2 regions of the Bacillus sp. JJ722 genome follow, and region 1 is predicted to be linked to the other one. Evidence: a T-box and tRNA genes for the amino acid it is inferred to sense, from the RefSeq annotation. Region 1 holds a T-box; the other holds one or more tRNA genes.

Evidence for each region. The T-box of region 1 lies ahead of V7014_RS19540 (valine--tRNA ligase). A T-box ahead of a tRNA ligase gene usually reads a tRNA of that ligase, here a tRNA-Val.
Region 2: it has a tRNA-Val gene. The T-box ahead of V7014_RS19540 (valine--tRNA ligase) is inferred to sense a tRNA for this amino acid. The anticodon was not compared.

The regions. Positions count from the first base shown of each region.
Region 1 covers NZ_JBALMO010000175.1:598-8,707, forward strand. The annotation lists partial or broken gene V7014_RS19520 (ABC transporter ATP-binding protein) at 1-771, shown strand, start outside; gene V7014_RS19525 (LysM peptidoglycan-binding domain-containing protein) at 956-2,989, shown strand; gene ysxE (spore coat protein YsxE) at 3,022-4,071, shown strand; T-box leader at 4,711-4,943, shown strand; gene V7014_RS19540 (valine--tRNA ligase) at 4,994-7,642, shown strand; partial or broken gene V7014_RS19545 (RNA-guided endonuclease TnpB family protein) at 7,825-8,110, shown strand, end outside.
Region 2 covers NZ_JBALMO010000140.1:13,085-27,420, reverse strand. The annotation lists gene V7014_RS16985 (M20 family metallopeptidase) at 1-287, opposite strand, end outside; gene V7014_RS16980 (YfcC family protein) at 646-2,109, shown strand; gene V7014_RS16975 (sigma-54 interaction domain-containing protein) at 2,228-4,294, shown strand; tRNA gene V7014_RS16970 (tRNA-Val) at 4,519-4,590, opposite strand; gene V7014_RS16965 (CynX/NimT family MFS transporter) at 4,700-5,869, opposite strand; gene V7014_RS16960 (hypothetical protein) at 5,993-6,703, opposite strand; gene V7014_RS16955 (ABC transporter ATP-binding protein) at 6,705-7,529, opposite strand; gene V7014_RS16950 (DMT family transporter) at 7,642-8,628, shown strand; gene V7014_RS16945 (TRAP transporter permease) at 8,821-10,782, opposite strand; gene V7014_RS16940 (DUF1850 domain-containing protein) at 10,787-11,290, opposite strand; gene V7014_RS16935 (TAXI family TRAP transporter solute-binding subunit) at 11,391-12,392, opposite strand; gene V7014_RS16930 (phosphatidylglycerophosphatase A family protein) at 12,736-13,296, opposite strand; gene V7014_RS16925 (alpha/beta hydrolase) at 13,458-14,195, shown strand.

The DNA.
Region 1 (8,110 bases):
AAAGTGATTTCATATCCGAAAGGGCATGTGGTTTTTGAGCATGTGTCATTTGGATATAAAGAAGGGGTTACATTAATTGAAGATATGAATATTGATGTAAAGCCAGGTCAAATGATTGCAATTGTCGGACCAACTGGAGCGGGTAAAACAACTTTAATCAATTTATTGATGCGCTTCTATGAAATCAATAGTGGAGCGATTCGAATTGATGGTGTAGATATAACTGAAATGGCACGTAGCGATTTACGTCAACTATTCGGTATGGTTCTACAAGAAACTTGGCTATTTAACGGTAGTATAAAAGACAATATTGCCTATGGTCGTGAGAACGCTACCGACGAAGAAGTTTATGAAGCAGCTAAAGCCGCTCATGCAGATCATTTTATTCGTACCTTGCCAGATGGATATGACACGATTTTAAATGAAGACGCAACGAATATTTCACAAGGTCAGAAACAATTATTAACGATTGCCCGCGCAATTTTAGCAAATCCAGCGATTCTAATATTAGATGAGGCAACAAGTAGTGTAGATACAAGAACGGAAATTCACATCCAGAAAGCGATGAATAACTTAATGAATGGTAGAACAAGTTTTGTTATTGCTCATCGACTTTCTACCATTAAAGATGCGGATTTAATTCTTGTGATGAAAGAAGGTACAGTCATTGAACAAGGTAATCATCAAGAGCTGTTGAATAAAGGTGGATTCTATGCTGATCTTTATAACAGTCAGTTCTCTGGTGGTAATATTGCAGATGATGTAGGTTGATTCTAATCAATAATACGATGAAAGGCACTTCATTTTCAGAGATGAAGTGCCTTTTTGACTGAAGCTTTTAATCAAAAGATCAGAGACTGTTTTTCTTAACTTTCTGTACTAAAAAATCCTTTCATCTCATAGGTTTACTAATGATAGTCGCAGTCTTTTTAAGTGATTGAGAGGAGGAGCGGTTTTGACGAATCAGGATCAATCGTGTTTACGATTTTCTTTAGAAGAATCTATTTGGTTTCAAAAGGGGCAGGAAGTTAGTGAATTGTTCTCCCTTTCCATAGAGCCGAACGTATCAATTTCAGAAAGGAACCAATATGTAGTTATCGAAGGATCACTATTAGTGACAGGGGAATATCAAGGGGTAAATGAAAACTTTGAGTGGGAAAGTGGAAGTAACTATAATCAATTAATGCATCAAAGATATATTCAAAATGTAATGCGCCGAGAAGATGATGGTACTTATTTATTTCATCATGCATTTCCAGTTGATATAAGTATTCCAACTAATCGAATTGTAAATCGAAATGCTATAGAAGTGGATATTTCTTCTTTTGATTATAATATGCCGGAAAATAGTTGTATTAAGCTAATGGCTGAATTAATAATAACGGGCATTTATGATGGAGAACAGGTGCAATATACATCTAACGAATTTACACCTGCTGAGGAGCGTGATGATGTATACTATGAGATCCCTCTTGAAGAATCTGTTACTTACATTCAAAGTGAGAGTAATTATGTTCATAGACCTGAAAGATATGATGAATCTTACACTTTCCAAAAGGATAGTAACTATAATCAGGAATCAATACAGGAAGAAAGCTATATAGAGGCTGAATCATTAACCACATATGGACGCTATAGTGAAATAGAATCAATGATGCAAACGGAGAGTTATTTGAGCAATGAATCGTTGAAAGAATCACATGTACGTAATAGTGAAATAGAGTCAACAATGCAGATGGAGAGTTATGTGGACAATGAATCGTTGATTGAACCACATGCGCGTTACAGTGAAATAGAGTCAATGATGAAGATGCAAAACAACACTCATACTGAATCTTTTGCACAGTTTGACAAAAGTGAAACAGAATCACAAATTCAATTGGAAAGCTATATGGATGCTGAATCATTAGTATCGTTAGAAAGAAATGAGGAACAAGAATCGCAAACAGAGATGGAAAGCTATATAGATACCGAATCATTAGTATCGCTTGAAAGAAACAGTGAAGTAGAATCGCAAACAAATCCGATAGAGACGGAATCATTATCGATCCCGTTTGGACGTAAAGACGATGAAGATTCTCAAATAACACATGATGAGAGCTCTGCAGAAAATGATTCATTCTACACTAATCTTTATGGCGATAGGAAATCTGAATCTTTGCAAAAAGAAAGTTATATTGAAAGTCAAGTTGTTACATCACATATGAATCGAAATGAAGAAGTAGAAAATCAACTTGAAACAGAAAATTCGCAAGAATCATTTGGGGCGTCTGCCTATGCCGTACCGAAAGAAGAATCATCGCAGCACCAAGATCCTAAAATAAGAAATCATCACTTACAAGTTGAAAACCTGCCTTTACATTTTCAATCTAGTTTTACAATTCCGATGCCGATTTTTACACCTCCAGAAATTCCTAGTTATCCAAGGGATCCGGTAACAAATGTCAGTGGAGATATAGATATGCCTATCCATAATGATTTTGAGGAAAGTTCATACCAAACGTTAAATATTGGCTTAGAGGAAGAGGAACTAGTAAGCAGCATGAGAAATGAAGACTATGTTCCCACAGAAGAAGAGGAATTAGATGATGGAAATACAGATATTCATGAAATTTTAAATAGACAAGGGCGGGATGTTCAAACGCCTGTGCAAGAAGTACAAATTGAAGAAATAGATGTTGAAGAAAGTACTCAACTAAATATAAAGAAGCGACGCATTTATAAAGAGGAAGATCAGGAAGTGGCAAGACCAAAGTCCGAAACAGGTAAGTTATCAGTTAGCTTAACAGATTTCTTCGCGAAGAAAGAAACGCAAACACAGACAAGGTTGAAAGTTTGCATTGTTCAAAGTGGTGAAAGTTTATCGGATTTGGCGAGTCGTTATGAAGTCAGTAAGCAGGATATTATTGCCTACAATAATTTAGATGATGAGAGTGATGTTCAGGGAGGGAAGGTGTTATATATCCCCCATAAGGCCATTCATAAATAGGAAATGACGCCTGCGAAAGTGAGTGAATACAGGTGGAGAGAAGCGAATATATTTCAAGAGAGGTTGAAGAAATAAGCAAGCATTATATGCTTCAAGTCCAATATTCGGAAACGTTCGGGCGCATTCATAAAGTATATACAGATCAAGGAGTGTATGCTTTGAAAAGCATTGCTCCGAAACATAGTATGGATTTTATTAGGCATGTACAACGGTTGTATCAAAGAGGATACAACCGTGTTGTACCTATTTATACAACCAGCGACGGTCGCTATGGAGTTTTATACAACAATCGCCTTTATTATTTAATGCCGTGGCTTGCGAATGATGAAAGTGGAGAGCGTAACGAGAAACATAAGCAAATGTTTCGTGAGCTAGCTCGAATACACGCTCTTACTGTGAAAGGTCTTCCAATTGAAAAAGAAGAACGTGAAAATCATTTTCAGAAAACACTGGATATGTGGAAGAAACAGCAACGATTTTTGGAAGAATATATCGGCCAATGTGAGCAGAATTGGTATATGTCTCCTTTAGAATTAATGTTTTGTTCTTGCTATTATGACGCGTCTCAAGCTCTTTCTTTTTCTATTCGGAAACTTGAAGAGTGGTATGAAAAAACAAAGGATGATGAAAAAGTCAGAACGGTTGTGATTCATGGAAAAGTCAGTATTAAACATTTCTTACTGAATGATCGAGGTGCTGGCTATTTTATTAATTTTGAAAATGCCAAGCCGTTACCACAACATTTTGATTTGCTACCTTTTTTTGTAAGGTACTGTAACACATTTCCGATTCGATGTGATGAATGCGTAGATTGGCTGTATCACTATAATAAATATTTTCCTTTGCAGGATGATGAAATGATGCTATTTACTAGTTATCTGGCATACCCTATTCAATTTATTGAAACAATTGAAGCATATCATTCTCGGAAAAACGATGCTAAGACTGAATTGCAATACGTGAAAGAATTGCAAAAGAATTACTGGCAGTTGAAAAACGTTGAATACTTAGTTATGAAAATCGAGGAAATTGAAGGGCAAAAAAGAGCAGCAAAGCAAGCTGCTGAGAATGAACAGCAATAAAGTGTCTGAAAGGATTCTTTTCAGGCATTTTTCATTTTTGTGAATCTAAAATATACAGGATGAAATTTCGTTGCTTTTGAAGGTGAAGCAATATGTATCATACCGCTTGACCGTATATAGGCAAGCGGTATCTTCTATTCGAACATTTAAAATACATTATAGCGTATACTAAGAGCCGCACATATTAACAGAACTAATAATAATACATCAAAGGTGGTAGGGAAGAAAAAAGTACGAATTGCTTGGAAAACACAGATCGGGATAATAAATTGACCACATAGATTTCGTAAATTTCGAAGCCAAGGAGGCATGTTGTAAGGGCCGTATTTTCTTTTCATAGGTATTCAACTCTCTCCTCAATAAAATATCATTACAAAGGGCTATCCCTTTGCTTGGTATTTAACCTTACATCTGCTAAACAGGGATCTCTTAAGCCTGTTTAACTCCGTATAGAATGAAGCTCTCTGACTGAGAAGGAAACATGATACGTTTCCGCTTTTCTTATCATTCTATGGGAATGTCTAAAATGTGTGATTAGATTAGAACGGAAACGAAATAACTGTATAAAATATAGAAAAACGGCAAGAATTATTGACGAAAGAACAACTTTTTCTGTACTATAGTAGTAATTAAATAATAGCAATAGCAAAGAATGGGAATAGTATGTTTGAATTCTGCTTTAAGAGAGAGAAACCAGTAGCTGAGAGGTTTTTTAAGTAAGAGCAAACAGAAGTAGCCCAGGAGCTGCTTTTATGAAATAGTAGTAGTAAAAGCCGGTGAAGAGCCGTTATAATTCTTAAGCGCCAATTAATTGTACATATAGTTAATTGGAATAAAGGTGGTACCGCGAATCAACTCTCTTCGTCCTTTTTTAGGAAGAGAGTTTTTTTATGTTCAAATGAATGACTAGGAGGAAAACATAATGGATAACAATCAAACATCAATGCCGACTAAGTATGATCCACAGACGATTGAAAAAGGTCGTTACGACTGGTGGGTTAAAGGTGGCTTTTTTGAGGCAGAAAGCGATGAGAAGAAAGAACCTTATACTATTGTAATTCCACCGCCAAACGTTACAGGTAAACTTCACTTAGGTCACGCTTGGGATACAACATTACAAGATATTTTAACTCGTATGAAAAGAATGCAAGGATACGATGTTCTTTGGCTGCCAGGTATGGACCATGCGGGTATTGCTACTCAAGCAAAGGTTGAGGAAAAGCTACGTAATGAAGGTGTAAGCCGTTATGACCTTGGTCGTGAGAAATTCGTTGAAGAAACATGGAAATGGAAAGAAGAATATGCTGGTCATATCCGTGAGCAATGGGCGAAAATGGGTCTTGGCTTAGACTATTCTCGTGAGCGTTTCACACTTGATGAAGGTTTATCAAAAGCTGTAAATCAAGTATTCGTTTCTTTATATAATAAAGGTTTAATCTATCGCGGTGAGTATATCATCAACTGGGATCCTTCTACGAAAACAGCGCTTTCTGATATCGAAGTAATTTACAAAGATGTCCAAGGTGCTTTCTATCACATGAAGTATCCTTTAGCAGATGGTTCTGGATATGTGGAAGTTGCGACTACTCGTCCTGAAACAATGCTTGGAGACTCTGGTGTTGCTGTACACCCAGAAGACGAGCGCTACCAACACTTAGTCGGTAAAAAAGTAATATTACCAATCGTAGGTCGTGAAATTCCAATCGTTGCTGATGACTATGTAGATAAAGAATTCGGTACTGGTGTAGTTAAAATGACTCCAGCGCATGACCCGAACGACTTTGAGGTAGGTAACCGTCATAACTTAGAACGCATTCTTGTAATGAATGAAGACGGTACTATGAATGCGAAAGCTGGTAAATATGAAGGAATGGATCGCTTTGAATGTCGTAAGCAAATCGTGAAAGACTTACAAGAACAAGGTGTTCTTATTAAAATCGAAGAGCATATGCACTCTGTAGGTCACTCTGAGCGTAGCGGTGCAGTAGTTGAACCATATCTTTCAACACAATGGTTTGTTAAAATGCAACCACTTGCTGATGAAGCAATTGCCCTTCAACAAAAAGAAGAAGAGAAAGTTAACTTTGTACCTGAACGTTTCGAGAAAACATATTTACGTTGGATGGAAAACATTCGCGATTGGTGTATTTCTCGTCAATTATGGTGGGGACACCGAATTCCTGCTTGGTACCATAATGAAACAGGCGAAGTATACGTAGGAACAGAAGCACCTGCTGACACTGAGCATTGGACACAAGATAATGATGTTCTTGATACTTGGTTCTCTTCAGCACTATGGCCGTTCTCTACAATGGGCTGGCCTGATGCTGAAAAAGCTGACTTTAAGCGTTACTATCCATCGGCTGCTCTAGTAACAGGATATGATATTATCTTCTTCTGGGTATCACGTATGATTTTCCAAGGAATCGAATTCACAGGAACTCGTCCATTCGAAGATGTATTAATTCACGGTCTAGTTCGTGATAGTGAAGGACGTAAAATGAGTAAATCACTAGGTAACGGTGTTGATCCAATGGATGTTATCGACAAGTATGGCTGTGACTCATTACGTTACTTCTTATCAACAGGAAGCTCACCAGGTCAAGATTTACGATTCTCCATTGAGAAGGTAGAGTCAATCTGGAACTTCGCGAATAAGATTTGGAATGCTTCTCGTTTCGCGTTAATGAACATGGATGGCATGACATATGAAGAAATCGACTTAACTGGTAAAAAATCAGTTGCAGATAAATGGATCCTTACGCGCTTGAATGAAACAATTGAAACTGTTACACGTTTAGCGGATAAATATGAGTTTGGTGAAGTAGGTCGTGTACTTTACAACTTCATCTGGGATGATTTCTGTGACTGGTATATTGAAATGGCAAAACTTCCATTATACGGTGAAGATGAAGAAGCGAAGAAAACAACTCGTTCTATTCTTGCTTACGTATTAGATAACACAATGAGATTATTACATCCATTCATGCCATTCATTACGGAAGAAATCTGGCAAAACTTACCTCATAAAGGGGAAACAATTGTTACTGCTGCATGGCCAACAGTGAACGAAGATCTAACTGATAACGAAGCAGCTGAAGATATGAAGCTATTAGTGGAAATTATTCGTTCTGTACGTAATATCCGTGCGGAAGTAAATACACCACTAAGCAAGAAAATCAACTTAATCTTAAAAGCGAAAGACGAAACAATTGCTCAAAGCTTAAAAGATAACAGCGGATATATCGAACGCTTCTGTAACCCTGAAGTATTAACAATTGGTACAGACGTGGAAGAGCCAAGTCAAGCAGTGACAGCTGTTGAAACAGGTGTAGAAGTAATTCTTCCACTTCTTGGATTAATTAATGTAGAAGAAGAAGTGAAGCGTCTTGAGAAAGAGCTTGATAAGTTAACTAAAGAAGTTGACCGCGTTCAGAAGAAACTAAGCAATGAAGGCTTTGTTAAAAAAGCACCTGAGAAGGTAATTGAAGAAGAACGTGCAAAAGAAAAAGATTATAGTGAAAAACGTGATGCGGTAATCCGTCGTATTCAAGAGTTACAAAATATTTAATTAAACTAAATTCCATTCGAAAAAGCATTCAATTGTCTGTGAGAACAGTTAAATTGAATGCTTTTTTTATCCATTTTATCGATTTCCGACAGAAGACTCCTTCCTCAATCGTGTGAAGGGCGTAGCCCAACAATAGGTGGGAGATGGATTGAAGATCAAGGCTTGAAGTGAGGTGAAAGTCAATGCTAGTCAACAAAGCATATAAGTTTCGGATCTATCCAAACAAAAAACAAGACATCCTAATTGCGAAAACAATCGGTTGTTCACGTTTTGTATTCAATTACTTTTTGGAACAATGGATGGATATGTACAAAGACACAGGCAAAGGATTAACTTACAACACTTGTTCCTCCCAACTAACACAACTGAAGAAAGAGTTGGTTTGGTTACAAGTAGTTGACAGTATTGCTATTCAATCGTCACTTAAAAACCTGGCTGACTCGTATACTCGATTCTTCAAAAAACAAA
Region 2 (14,336 bases), on a different contig from region 1:
CCTTCTTTCCAAACTGTATCAAAATGCCCAATAACCAAAATTTGTGATTTACCTTCTCCGATTGTAAATTTCAGGTGATTCCCCACATTTTTTTCTTCTATTAATTCGTATCCAACGTCCAATCTCTTTTGAAAGAGCTGGCTTAAATATATTCCACACTCATCAACTAATTCTTTATTGTTTGAAGGTGATTCTTTTTTTACAAATTCAATCAAATCATCCAACATATCTTGTTTATGAACTTCGAGATAGCTAGAAATGCCTTTTTCGATTAGTAACTTACTCACAATAATTCCTCCTCTAAAACACTTCTGTGCCTTTTTTCTTTTCAAATTATGTATATGCAAGAATTACGCCACTTTTTTTCTTTATTAAATCAATTCCCTTTGTTTCAAAGTATTTTTTATAGGTTATTTTTTAAGTTATTTATACCTATAAAACAACCTATAAACGGACCATTCATTTAATATAAGCTGCATTATAGAAGTTATTCCTTTTCTCATAGAATTGGCATGCTTTTTGCATTATTAACTGTAAGTATTCATACTGCAAATCTTAGTTTCGAAGGGAAATACAAGAAGAGGAGGATAGAATTTCAAGTGTTAACATTAAATTGATATAATAAAATAAGGGGGAATTATACTTATGCAACCTACGGCTCAAAAACCGGTTCCTAAACCTATAAAGAAAGAGGACAACGAATCAAACAAAAAGTCTTGGAAAAAACGTTTTGCTATGCCCGATGCCTTTGTTATTCTATTTAGTTTATTGTTGTTAGCGGCGCTTTGTACCTATATTATTCCGGCAGGATCTTTTGACAGAGAAACAACAGATAATGGTATTACTCAAGTAATTCCAGGAAGTTATACTGCTACAAATGGAGAACCAGCTTCGATCATGGATATATTTTTAGCCATACAGAATGGATTAATTGATAGCGCAAATTTAATATTTATGGTTCTTATCATTGGGGGAACTGTAGCTGTATTTGAATATACAGGTGCAGTTAATTCTGGAATCAATGTTTTAATTGAAAGAACAAAAGAGAAAAAATATTTATTGATTACATCCATTATCGTGCTGTTTGGAGTTCTTGATATGGTAGGAATAAGCGGTAACGCGGTAATTGCCTTTATTCCAATCGGGATTATTCTTGCTAAAGCCTTAAAACTCGATGCAATAACAGGAGTGGCAATGATTTATTTGGGGCAGTATGTTGGGGTTGCTACAGGTACGTTTGATCCAATTATAACGGGTACAGCTCAGAATATAGCGGGACTTCCATTGTTTTCTGGTGCAGCTCTAAGGGGTGCAGCATTTATCGTGCTGCTTATAGTTACTGTCATATACGTATGTCTTTATGTTAAAAGAATTAGTAATGATCCTTCAAAAAGTAAAATGGGAATAGTCCCTTTCGCTGGAGAGTCAAGCGAGAAAGAAAAAGAAGATATTGGTGGGTTTACTACTCTTCACAAACTCTGTATGTTAACTTTATTTGTATATATCGGTATTTTCCTTTTTGGTGTATATAATTTGGAGTGGTCTATTAACCAGCTATCAGCAATTTTCATGATGATGGCAATTACAGTTGCGATTATTGCAAAGATTACTCCAAATAAATTTGTTTCAGTGTTTTTAGATGGGGCCAGAGGCCTTGTTTATGGGGCATTGATAATCGGTATGGCTAAAGCGATTGTTCTCGTTCTTGAAAATGGTAATATTATGGATACAATTGTCACTTACGCTTTATCTCCCTTAGAGGGTCTACCAGCAATACTCGGGGCGCAGGCTATGTATTTATTTAACCTGCTTTTTAATTTAGTTGTTACATCCGGAAGTGGACAAGCTGTTATTGTGATGCCGTTCATGGTTTCCTTAGTGGATACCTTGGAGCTTACAAGACAAACAGGAGTACTGGCATTTAAGCTTGGAGAGGGGATTACAAACATTATTACACCGGCTTCAGGCATACTCATGGCAGTATTAGCTATAGGAGGGATACCTTGGATTAAATGGGCTAAATTTGTTTGGCCATTAGTTCTTATATGGGCAACAATTGGCTCTATTTTTGTGGGCATTGCAGTTCTTATTAATTATGGACCATTTTAAGGGAACTAGTAGCAACCCAGTTCCGATACAGAACGTCCATTTCTGTTACGACAAGCTAAGGTGTTTAATAATCTGCTAAAATAAGAGATAAATGTAATCGTGTGGTAAGGAGAAGAAGATGAAAAAACCTACTATACTTCTTGTAACTAGCACTAAAACAGTATGCAAAACATTTGAAGAAAATCTTCAAATGTTTTTTGGTTCAAAAATTGACATTGATACATGTTATGAAACGTTGCCATTAAATGAAAAGGTTATCCATAAAGCTGATTTAATTTTACTGTCTAGCCCAGTGCTAGAAGAAGCTGTTAGAGAATTGAATTTAAATATTCCTCTTATGGTTGCTCGACGTTCTATTCGAATTGCAAAGTTAGAACAGCTTTTGGATTTGCCTGCTAAAACAAAAATTTTATTAGTTACTAACTCAATGAAAGTGGCTAGAGACTCTATTGATGTTCTACACGCCTTTGGATTTGGAAATTTAACGTTAATTCCATATATTCCCGGTCTTACAAGCGTCGAACAGACAAAGAATCTAGACTTAGCTATTACATTTGGACTAACTGAATTTGTGCCGAAACATATCAAAAGCACTATCAATTTAGAAAACCGACCAATTGATTTAACAACTATGCTTGATATTGCTCGTCTATTAAACCTTTCTTTAGAAAAGGCGCATTTCTATACGGCAGAATTCTTTAGAGATTTTGTGAAAATGGGAAGGAATTTATCATTAGCAATTCAAAATGAAAAACAATTAACAAAAAAATTAGAATCGATTTTAAATACAGTACATGAAGGGATTATAGGGCTAGATGAAAAAGGAATTATTACATTGATAAATGAAGATGCACATCAAATTCTTCAACTCCCTTCTATAAATTTTTTGGGAAAGCATTACAGAGAAATTCTACCTGATTTTCAGATTAATGAGACATTTTCAGAACAAAAAGAACAAATTGATAACTTATTTCAAATAAACAATCGCTCATTGTTAGTATCGAAAGTTCCCTTAATCTTGAACAAACAACTAGTAGGTCTTGTCATCACATTTCAAGATGTTACAAGGGTTCAAAGAATGGAGCAAGAAATTAGACGAAAAAGTACAGAGTTAGGTTTAACCACAAAATATTCATTTGACAATATTATTGGGGAAAGTTCTTTGATTTTATCTGCAAAACAAAAAGCAGTTCAATTGGCAAAAAGTGATTATACAGTGTTAATTACTGGAGAGAATGGTACTGGAAAAGAAGTTTTTGCTCAAGCTATACATAATAGTTCTGAAAGAAAAGATGGTCCATTTGTGGCCGTTAATTTTGCAGGACTAAGCGAAACGCTAATAGAAAGTGCATTATTTGGATATGAGGGTGGGGCATTTACAAGTGCTAAAAAAGAAGGAAAAATGGGCTTATTTGAATTAGCCCATAATGGAACTATTTTCATGGATGAAATTGGGGATGCTTCTCTAAGTCTTCAAGCATCCCTTCTACGCGTTCTTCAAGAACGTCAAGTTATGCGTGTAGGTGGCAATAAAATTATACCAATAAATGTACGAGTTATTGCAGCTACCAATCAAAACTTACATCAAATGATTCAAGAAGGTGTATTTCGTGAAGATTTATACTATCGTCTAAATGTTTTACCGTTACATATTCCATCGCTCAGAGAAAGAAAACATGATTTATTTATATTGATAGATTTCTATTTAAAGGTCAACAAGAAAAATTTACTGTTTGAATCAAATGTAAAAAAACTTTTAATGAATTATAATTGGCCAGGTAATATACGAGAACTTGAGAATTTTTTCCATTATATAATGGTCATTGTTGAAGGGAATGTAGTCACTAAAAATCACCTACCAGATCAGATTTTACAATCACAAGAGACTGTTAGCATCTCTAATAATTCATTATCAGAGATTGATGAGACACTCCTCTTCTTAAAGACGGGAAGTTTTATTGAAGATTATAAGTCGATATTACAAATACTATGGAATTGTAAAAAGAGAGGAAGGAACGTGGGAAGAGGTGTGATACAAGATATGCTCCCATATTTTTTGTCAGATTCCAAATTGCGCCATCGATTATCAATATTAAATAAAGCTAACTGCATTAAAGTCGGAATTAGAAAACAGGGAACAGAGATTACAGAAGTTGGTATAAAGATACTAAATAAATTAAACTAGTGAATTTTGCATTCAAATCGGGTTTTAGTAGAAAAACTTTTAGTTCCTAATAAGATTAAAAAAGACAGAAATAATTTTTTTCTGTCCGTTTTTTATCTTGAAATGAGCAGAAAAAAAACGCAGATGTAACATTCTACCAAAAGAGGGGGCATCCAAAATTGCCTTCTCTAAACAAAAAGCCAGAAACCCTTGATACATAAAGGTTTCTGGCTCCTGAAAATTGATGACCCGAGAGGGATTCGAACCCCCGACCCCATCCCTGTCAAGGATGTATTCTCCCACTGAACTATCGGATCTCAAACGCTAGCTTTGCACTAAAAAATAGTGGAAAGCTAGCAATATACTACTTAACTATAAAATCTTAGTGAAAAATTGTCAATATATTTCATAAATACCACTACTACTTCATCCATACTCTACTACATATTCTCTGCGCCCCGCTCTCCAACCTGCAAGCGATAAGACGATTGTGAATACTAATAAACAAATTATAACTGGTGTCCATGAATGCGTTACATCATGCAGTACACCAAATGAAAATGGTCCGATTGCGGCAATGAAGTATCCAAATGATTGTGCCATGCCTGATAGAACCATAACTTGACTTGGTGTTTTGGCACGTAAGTTAACAAATAGTAATGCTAAACAGATACTCGCTCCTTGTGCTACACCTATAACAATGGAACTTATGAATAACCATGTTAGTGACGCTGGTAAATAGAATACACCTACTAGACCAATGAAGTATACAATTCCGATTGAAACACCAAGTACTCTCTGATTTTCATATTTCTCTGCTAAATATGGTATGACTAAGATCGCTGGCAAGCTTGCTAATTGCATAACCATTACAATTGTTCCTGCCATTTCAACGGAGACTCCTCGATCTTCTAACATTGTAGGCATCCAGTTTACTAAGCTATAAAATAATAATGATTGAACACCCATAAAGATTGTCACAAACCACGCTAACGATTGTCTCAAAGGAAAGAACGGACGCTTTCCACGGTCATGGATTTGATTTTGACGATTTTTAATCGTAACAGGAATCCATATAATCAATGCAAATAGGACTAAGATTCCGCTGAATGCTAAGGCGATACGCCAATTAGTTGATGTAGCAAGCGGCGCCGTAATACCCGAACCAATTGCAGCTCCAAATGAAAGAACCGCTGAGTAGATACCGACAAATAAGGATGCTTTTTTCGGAAAGCTCTCTTTAACAAAACTAGGAACTAATACATTTCCTGTTGCAATACCGACACCAATCAATATGGTTCCAAGCAGCAACAATCCAATACCACCAACTGAACGTAAACTAATGCCGATAATTAATATAATAAGTGCAATAAGAATCGCTTTACTGTTTCCCATTTTTGCTCCTAATGCTGGTGCACCTAATGACATAAAGCCAAAAGCGATTAATGGAAGCATCGTCAAGAAGCCAATAAGACTTGCTGAAATACCTAAATCATCTTGAATGAAACTTGTAATCGGGCCTACCCCTGTTAATGCAGGACGTAAATTAAATGCAACAAGCACCATCCCCATAAAAAACAACGTACTTTTCTTCATTATTTCACCCCTAAAAAACAAAAAGCAGCCAGTACCCTTCAAAGCACTGACTGCTATTCATAAATTTCTATTAAGTTATTTGTAGTATACGAAAATAGCCAACAAAATACAAAGTTAATGCACTTATACTTTTTCCTTTCTCATAAACATCTTGATCACAACAACACCAGCGATTAATATGTAAAACATCGCCATGCTGAATGATGCGAGAAAACCTGCTGGTAATCCAGTAGTACCACCAAATTTTAAAGGTTCATAAAAGAAGCGCAAAGGTGGTAGAATCAATAACAACCAAGAGAAGCCTGTTGGAAGCAATTCGGAAATTTGTGAATGTGCTAATGATGCCGTAACTGTTAGCGCACTCAACAGCCAAACATACTTTGTTCTTGTTATATTTGTTCCGCCAAAGAAGCTTCCAGTGATAATGCCAAGAAGTCCTAATCCTACGTGACAATAGATGGATAAAAAATGATAGATTGGCGTAATTTCTGTATGAAAACTGTTAGTAACAAGCGGATAGAAATGAGCGATGAGTACTAAAGGAAGCATCATTACAATACAAGCAATCCATTTTCCAAATAGGAAGTGATCTTTTTGCTTTAAATGAACAAGCAATATATGTTTCTCTGCTTCTTCTTCTAAGCGAAATATATTCATTGATATCCATGTTAAAATGACATACAATACAACAGCTGAATTTGCATAGCTATTTAAGACATCCGCCGTACTATAGGCATATAAAATGCCAATCCAGCAAATATATAGCACCACTGGCGGGATAAAAACAAGCGAACGAATATAATTTTTCAATTGATACATAACGAATGATTTCATCTTATATCTTCTCTTTCACTTCAATTATTGAACAATCATTTTCTAGTAAATAAAGTAAGCAAGAATCACTCTCTCTTGCCGCTACAATCATTTCTACCGTATTTTCTGTCTCACTATTTATTTTTCCATACATTTTTAATTCTTCTCGATCTAATTGCTTCGAGATTCTAACTGTAATACTTTTCATTTTTGTTCTTTCAGTTATAGCCTCATGTCTTATTATTTTGCCATTTTCTAAGACAAGCACTTCCTCTGCTAATAAATCAACAGTTTCCTGTTCATGCGCGGTAAAAATCAACGCAAAATCGCGATCAATCTGTTGAATCATATCAAGAAAGATTTTCTTCGACTCATCATCAAGACCCGTTAATGGCTCATCCAATAAGAGAATATCGCAATCCGTAAGAATAGCTTGAATAAGTCCCGCTTTTTGCTTCGTTCCTTTGGAACAATGCTTTAGAAGAGCGTCCTTATATGGTTGTAGCTGAAATAGCTCTATGTAATAATCGATTTTTTTCTGAACAACTTGTTCCTCTGCTCCACCAATTGTCCCCATATGTAACAAAAATTCACGTAATTTAAAGCGAATATTATCCGGGAAATGCTCAGGAACATAGCCGATTTTCTTACCATATGTATTGATTTCTCCTGATGATGGCACATATATATTAGCGATCAGTTTTAAAAGGCTACTTTTTCCCGATCCGTTATGGCCAAGAATAGCCAGCTTTGTATTTTGATGGATTTCAAAACTTAAATCATGTAAAATAGGAACATTATCAAACTTCTTCGTGACATGACTAGCTTGAACAGCGTACTCTTTCATGATTAACAACCTCGACTTTTTTGTATATAGAAAGTATTTTATCAATATCTCATTTATTCTGAAAGACATAAATAGAACTTCATACCATTATATTTTCCTAGAGGTGATCAATTTGCGACCAATTATACTTGGAGCATGCTCGGCCTTCTTCTTTGCCTTCACATTTATTATTAATCGAGCGATGGAATTAGATGGAGGAAGTTGGCTTTGGAGTGCTTCACTACGCTATTACTTTATGGTCATCTTTCTACTTATTATTGTAGGAGCTAGAAAAAATCTACATACTTTGTTCATTGAAATGAAGAAGGCACCCATCCCATGGCTGATTTGGAGTTTTGTTGGCTTTGGATTATTTTACGCTCCATTAACCTATGCCTCGTCATTTGCACCTGGGTGGCTAATAGCTGGAACATGGCAAATTACCATTATTTCTGGTTCACTGCTTGCACCACTTTTTATGGAGAAAGTGCAGTTTATTAACGGTGAAACCATTGTAAAAAGAGGTTCAATTCCTTGGAGAGGATTAGGATTTTCCTCACTCATTCTCTTTGGGGTCATCGTCATGCAATTTGAGCATGCTTCTACAATGTCAGTTCAAGCCATTATTCTCTGCAGTGTTTCCATGATCGTTGCGTCATTTGCTTATCCGCTTGGAAACAGGAAAATGATGAACGTTTGCGGTGATCGATTAGATGCCTATCAACGCACCCTTGGTATGACCATTGCAAGTCTACCTTTATGGATTGTTCTATCCGTTATCGGTATGTTTACTGTTGGAGCACCTAGTTCCAGCCAAGTTGTTCAATCTGGATTAGTTGCCCTTTTTTCTGGAGTGGCAGCAACAGTATTATTCTTTGCTGCTACAAATTTAGTAAAGAATGACATGGAAAAGCTAGGAGCTGTGGAAGCGACACAGTCTTTAGAAGTATTATTTGCCGTTGCTGGTGAAATTATCTTTCTCGCAAGCCCAATTCCTTCCATAACTTCATGGATTGGCATGGCACTTGTTATGGTCGGTATGGCCTTGCATAGTTATATGAGTCACCGAACCGCAAAGCCCGTCTTTCCAGCTAGGCGATCAGCTAGACTCAATGATTAAGAATGGATTTACTTCGCAGTAGCGTTTCGCTACTGCTTTTTCATCTTTCGCTCATATATCTGATTCTCTGCTCATATATCTAATTCTCTGCTCATATTTCTGATCCACTGCTAACATTTTTCACTCTCCCCTCCTAAACCCACAAACAAAAAACCACCCAAGAATAATTTTCTCGAATGGTATAAATCATCATTACCCTTTCATCAAAGCTCCTGATACTCGGTCGCCTTTTCTCACAATCTGCAATAGGATTAAAACGCCAAACATGATCAAACCAACTATATCCGATATACCTTCTGGATAAATTAACAGTAAACCTGATATAACGGCGAGAATTCTTTCATACCATAGTACTTTTCTGAACCAAAAACCGACCATGCCTGCTCCGATAGCAATCATACCGCAAAAAGCTGTGAATACAACCCACAATGTAGATGGAATGGTTGTATCGATCATTAGCAATTCTGGAGATAGAACAAAAACATATGGGATTATAAACGCCGCAATGGCCAATTTTGAAGAAATGACACCCGTTCGAATCGGTTCTCCTCCTGATACCCCGGCAGCGGCAAAGGCGGCAAGCGCAACAGGCGGAGTAATGTCTGCAATAATGCCAAAGTAGAAAACGAAAAGGTGAGCAGATAAATCAGGTACATTCATTAGTATTAAAGCTGGTGCAGCAATTGTAGATGTAATAACATAGTTTGCCGTTGTCGGTGACCCCATACCTAAAATTAAACTTGCTACCATCGTGAAGAACAGCGTTAACAACAGTTTCATATCTCCATTAGATACAAGTGCATCCGCAATGGAGACAAGACTATTTGCCATCTTCAAACCTAAACCTGTTTTCGTAACAACTCCAACAATAATCCCTGCTGCAGCAGTCGCTACCGCTACCGCTAAAGCAGTACGAGCACCATCGACTAACGCATCAATTATGTCTCTTATTCCCATCCTTGTTTCTTTGCGAACACAACTCACTACAATGGTTATCACAATGGATATTAATGCGGCACGCATAACCGACATGTTGCTCATCAACAATACAATGATTGCAACGATAGGAAATAATAAATAAATCTTAGATAGAACTTCTTTTTTCGTTGGAATATCTTCTTCTCTTAATCCTTGTAAGCCCAGACGCTTAGCTTCAAAATGAGTCATAATCCAGATTCCTGCGAAGTACAATACTGCAGGAATTGCAGCTGCTTTTGCAATATCCCAATAAGTAATGCCATTACCAATGAACTCTACCATTAAGAAAGCTGCAGCGCCCATGATTGGTGGCATTAACTGACCACCTGTAGAAGAAGCTGCCTCAACTGCTCCAGCGAAATTCCTGTCATATCCTAGTCGTTTCATCATTGGAATTGTAAACGCACCAGATGTTACTACATTTGCTACTGAGCTTCCGCTGATTGTACCTTGCAATGCACTAGAGAAAATCGCAACCTTGGCAGGACCACCAATTCGTTTTCCAGCAATGACAGCAGCTAAGTCATTGAAATAATCTCCGACACCTGTTTTTACTAGAAAAGCACCGAATAGTAGGAACAGAAAAATAAAAGTGGATGATACACCGAGTGGAGTACCTAATATTCCTTCAGTCGTAAAGAACATCGTTTGCACAAAGCGTTCTAACGATAATCCACGATGTGCGATAAAGTCAGGCATATAGGGCCCATATAAAGCGTAAACAATAAACAAAGACGCTATTACTGTGATAGGTAGTCCAACTGTACGACGGGTTGCCTCTAACACTAGTAAAATCGCTATAATGCCGACATAATAATCGAGCTGAGTAACTGTGCCAGGTCGCATCACCAATTCTTCCATCATAATCGGCCAATACGTCCCTACTACAATACCTAATAAAGAAAGAATATAGTCATACCAAGCGATTGTACCTTTGTATAAATTCTTTTTACGAGCTGGAAATAAGAGAAAAACGAGCGCTAATGCAAACCCTAAATGGATGGAGCGCTGCAATTGTGCCATAAGTGGTTTATCTATAGCTGTGTATAATTGAAATAGAGAAAAAGCAAGTAAACCAAAGAAGGTCACCCAGCCCATTGTCCCTTTTAACCTTCTCATAGCAGCCTCAGGATCATATTTCTCAATCAATTCTTGTTGTTGCTCTTGCGTTAACATTGTATCAGTCAAACATCCTCACCCCTTTCCAACTCTCCAAAAGTGATATCTTCTTCACTTCAATTCTTATTACACTTCCTGGCTCTGTAAATTTAGACATGGCAATAGTTTTGTCTCCGATTATGAATGAATGATTTGCTACTACTCGTCCAACTCGTAAAGTAATAGTTGGAAATTCTCGATTCATATTTCTAATAAAATACTTCCCATCCTCTTCAATAAATTTTTCCTGCTCTTCTGCTTGTGAAGGCATTCCCACAGCAAAATCTTCATACATCAATTCGATTTGCCTAATTTCATTATTCGCTGTTCTTTCATATATCTCTACGACAGGAGATAGATGAATAGAATGTAAGTATTGGATTTTGAACGTTTGGTTTTCTTTAAGAAGTGCATAAGCGAGCACGTCATCGGTATGTTCCTTATAAACAACAATTGCAGGTAAAAACGGTATAAAACCAATAATAATCAGAAGGAGAATAGCAATTACGAGGATTTTTTTCACCATAAGTTTCGTCCTTTTCTACAAAGAAAGCTGACTTAAAGTTTGGTCATATCCCAATGGGTTCATGCCTATCTTTAGAGTCAGCTAATATATCATATGCTGGTTATTGAGCTTTTACGCCTTTTTCATCAAAATATTTTTGTGCACCAGGGTGAACATCAATACCAACACCATTTAAGGCATTTTCTACTTTTATTAATTTTCCTTTCGCATGTGTTACTTGATCTAGATTCTCATAGATTGATTTTGTAATATCATAAACTAACTTCTCATCTAAATCAGCATGCGCAACAAGCATTGCTTGAACAGCAACTGTTTTTACATCTTCTTTAATTTTATACGTTTTAGCAGGAACAACATCTTCTGCATAATAAGGATATTTCTCTATTAACACTTTTATTTTATCCTCCGCTAATGGAACGATGACTACATCTGATGTAGCTGCTAAGCTTTCTACGGCACCAGTAGGTGTACCAGCCGTAATAAAGGCTGCATCAATTGTTCCATCTTGAATGCCACCTGTCGATTCATCGAATGATAGGTTTTGTGCTTTAATATCTTTCATTGTTAATCCGTGCACTTCGAGAATTTGTTCAGCATTTGCGTATGTTCCAGATCCTGGTGCTCCGACTGAAACAGATTTGCCTTTTAAATCTGCAATCGATTTAATTCCTGATTTGGCTGTGGTAACGATTTGTACTGTTTCTGGATATAGTGATGCGATGGCTTTAATATTGGAAATCGGTTCATCTTTAAACATCAACTTACCTTCTGTTGCGTATGAAGCAATATCAGTTTGTGTAAATGCAAGGTCAGCATCACCAGCTTTAATTGCCTCCATGTTTTCTGCAGATGCTCCTGATGATTGGGCTGTTGTTTCAGCATTCGTATTAGCTGAAATGATTTCAGCAAACGATCCACCCAATGGATAGTACGTGCCACCTGTTCCTCCTGTTACTAGATTCAGAAACTGTTTTTTCTCTTCTTTAGCATCTTTATTTTCTTTGTCTCCATCAGCCTTTTCTTTATCTCCGCTACAAGCAACCAACAAAAAAGACATGATCAATACTAACACCGTCATTAAGTAGGTACTTCTTCGTTTCATTATTGAACCCCCTTATTAATATTCCATCTACATAATCTTATGGATTGTCCTATAAAAATATGAAACTTTTAGGATATAATTTAATAGAAGCTTTCTAAGCTATCATTTTAAAAGTAGCAAAAGCTAATGAAATAAAGTGAAATTTTAATCGGTGAGGGTTTTCGTCCATCCCCCACCGATTATTAGTTAAACCAATCGGATTCTTACTCGCTCAATCTCCCACTTAAACTTCTTCGCTTTTACTTTCGTGTTGAAGTGAGAGTCTTAGCACCAGTCTGAACGGGATAAAAGGATTACAAAAAAGAGATTGTTTCTCCTGAAACAATCTCTTCTAACATCAGCCTTATCCAATTAACTCTTCTTCACTACGTAATGCTATATCTTGATCTAGTAGTGATTCTTCTTCATCACGAAGACGGTGTGCTAGTCGTGCAGCAGCATTAGCAGCAATGCTAGCAACCATATCATCTAAGAATGTATGAACCCTACCACTTTTTTTCGTATCCAAGTCTCGAATAATGCCAATTTTATTTTTATCTAAATGACCAAAAGTCGTAACAGCAATACTTCCATAACCAAGTACAGCCCCAAAAGCAATGGTTTCATCAACACCAAATAAGCCTTCATCACTTGCGATAATACTTTGTAATGGTTCTGATAGTTTACCTTGCTCGGCTAGCTTGTCCAATTCAACTCCGACAAGTAAAGCATGGTGAATTTCTCGTTTTAATAATACCTTTTCAACGCTTTCTATACAGGTAGCCAGCGTTAATTCTGGATTATATACATATTGCATCTCATATACAATTTCAGCAATAGCTTCAATTGTAACACCTCTCTCTTTAAGTGCACTCTTCGCCGCTTCCATTACTTCACGACTATGTACTCTTAAATTATGGTTCATTTCTACATCCCCTTTTTGTATATCTAGTTTCTATTTTACAATTATATCAATAATGTTTTATTTAAACAGATTACTTTTTTCAACCTACAAATGCTTGTTAAAGGAAATAAAGGCACAAGCTGTGCTACACTTTCATATAGAAAGCATTTGGAGGGAAAACTATGAGTATTCCAATGGGACGAATTCAAGATTTAGAATTCTATAGTAATGCATTAAATGAACATATAAAAATGCTAGTCTATTTACCAGCAAATTATTCACCACTTTATAAATATGCTTTATGCATTACGAACGATGGTAAAGATTATTTTCAAATGGGACGAATCGGTCGAGTAGCTGATGCTTTGTTACATAACAAAAAAATCGAAAATGTCATAATTGTTGGTATTCCATATAATGATGTACACGATCGTCGAACAAAATATCATCCTGAAGGCAAGAAAAATGAAGCATATATCCGCTTCTTAGCTCATGAACTTGTTCCTTTCTTAGATAAACAATTCCCGACTCATGGCGTCGGACATGGTCGCATGTTAATGGGAGACTCACTTGCTGGAACAGTTTCACTTATGACAGCACTACGTTATCCAAATATATTTGGTAAAGTAGCGATGCAATCTCCTTATGTAGATGATCATGTCAAGCAAGCTGTGCAGACTTTTAGCACACCTCATTTACTGAACCTCTATCATGTAATTGGGAGAGATGAAGTGGATGTGCCCACAACTGATGGACAACGAAGTAATTTTATTGAACCAAATAGAGAATTACATACTCTATTAACTGAAAAGGGCTTTCCTCTTTTCTATGAAGAATTTGACGGTATACATACATGGAAGTATTGGCAAAAAGACCTTCCACGAGCTGTAGAAATGATGTTACAAAGAAATGATATGTAAGGTAACGAAAAGCTTCTAGACCTGTCTCTTCAGACGCTGGTAACTTTTCATTATTTCAATATTACATTCTACTTATATAAAGTGAAACTTTAATCGGTAGGGGTTTTCGTCCATCCCCCACCGATTATTTGTTGAACCAAT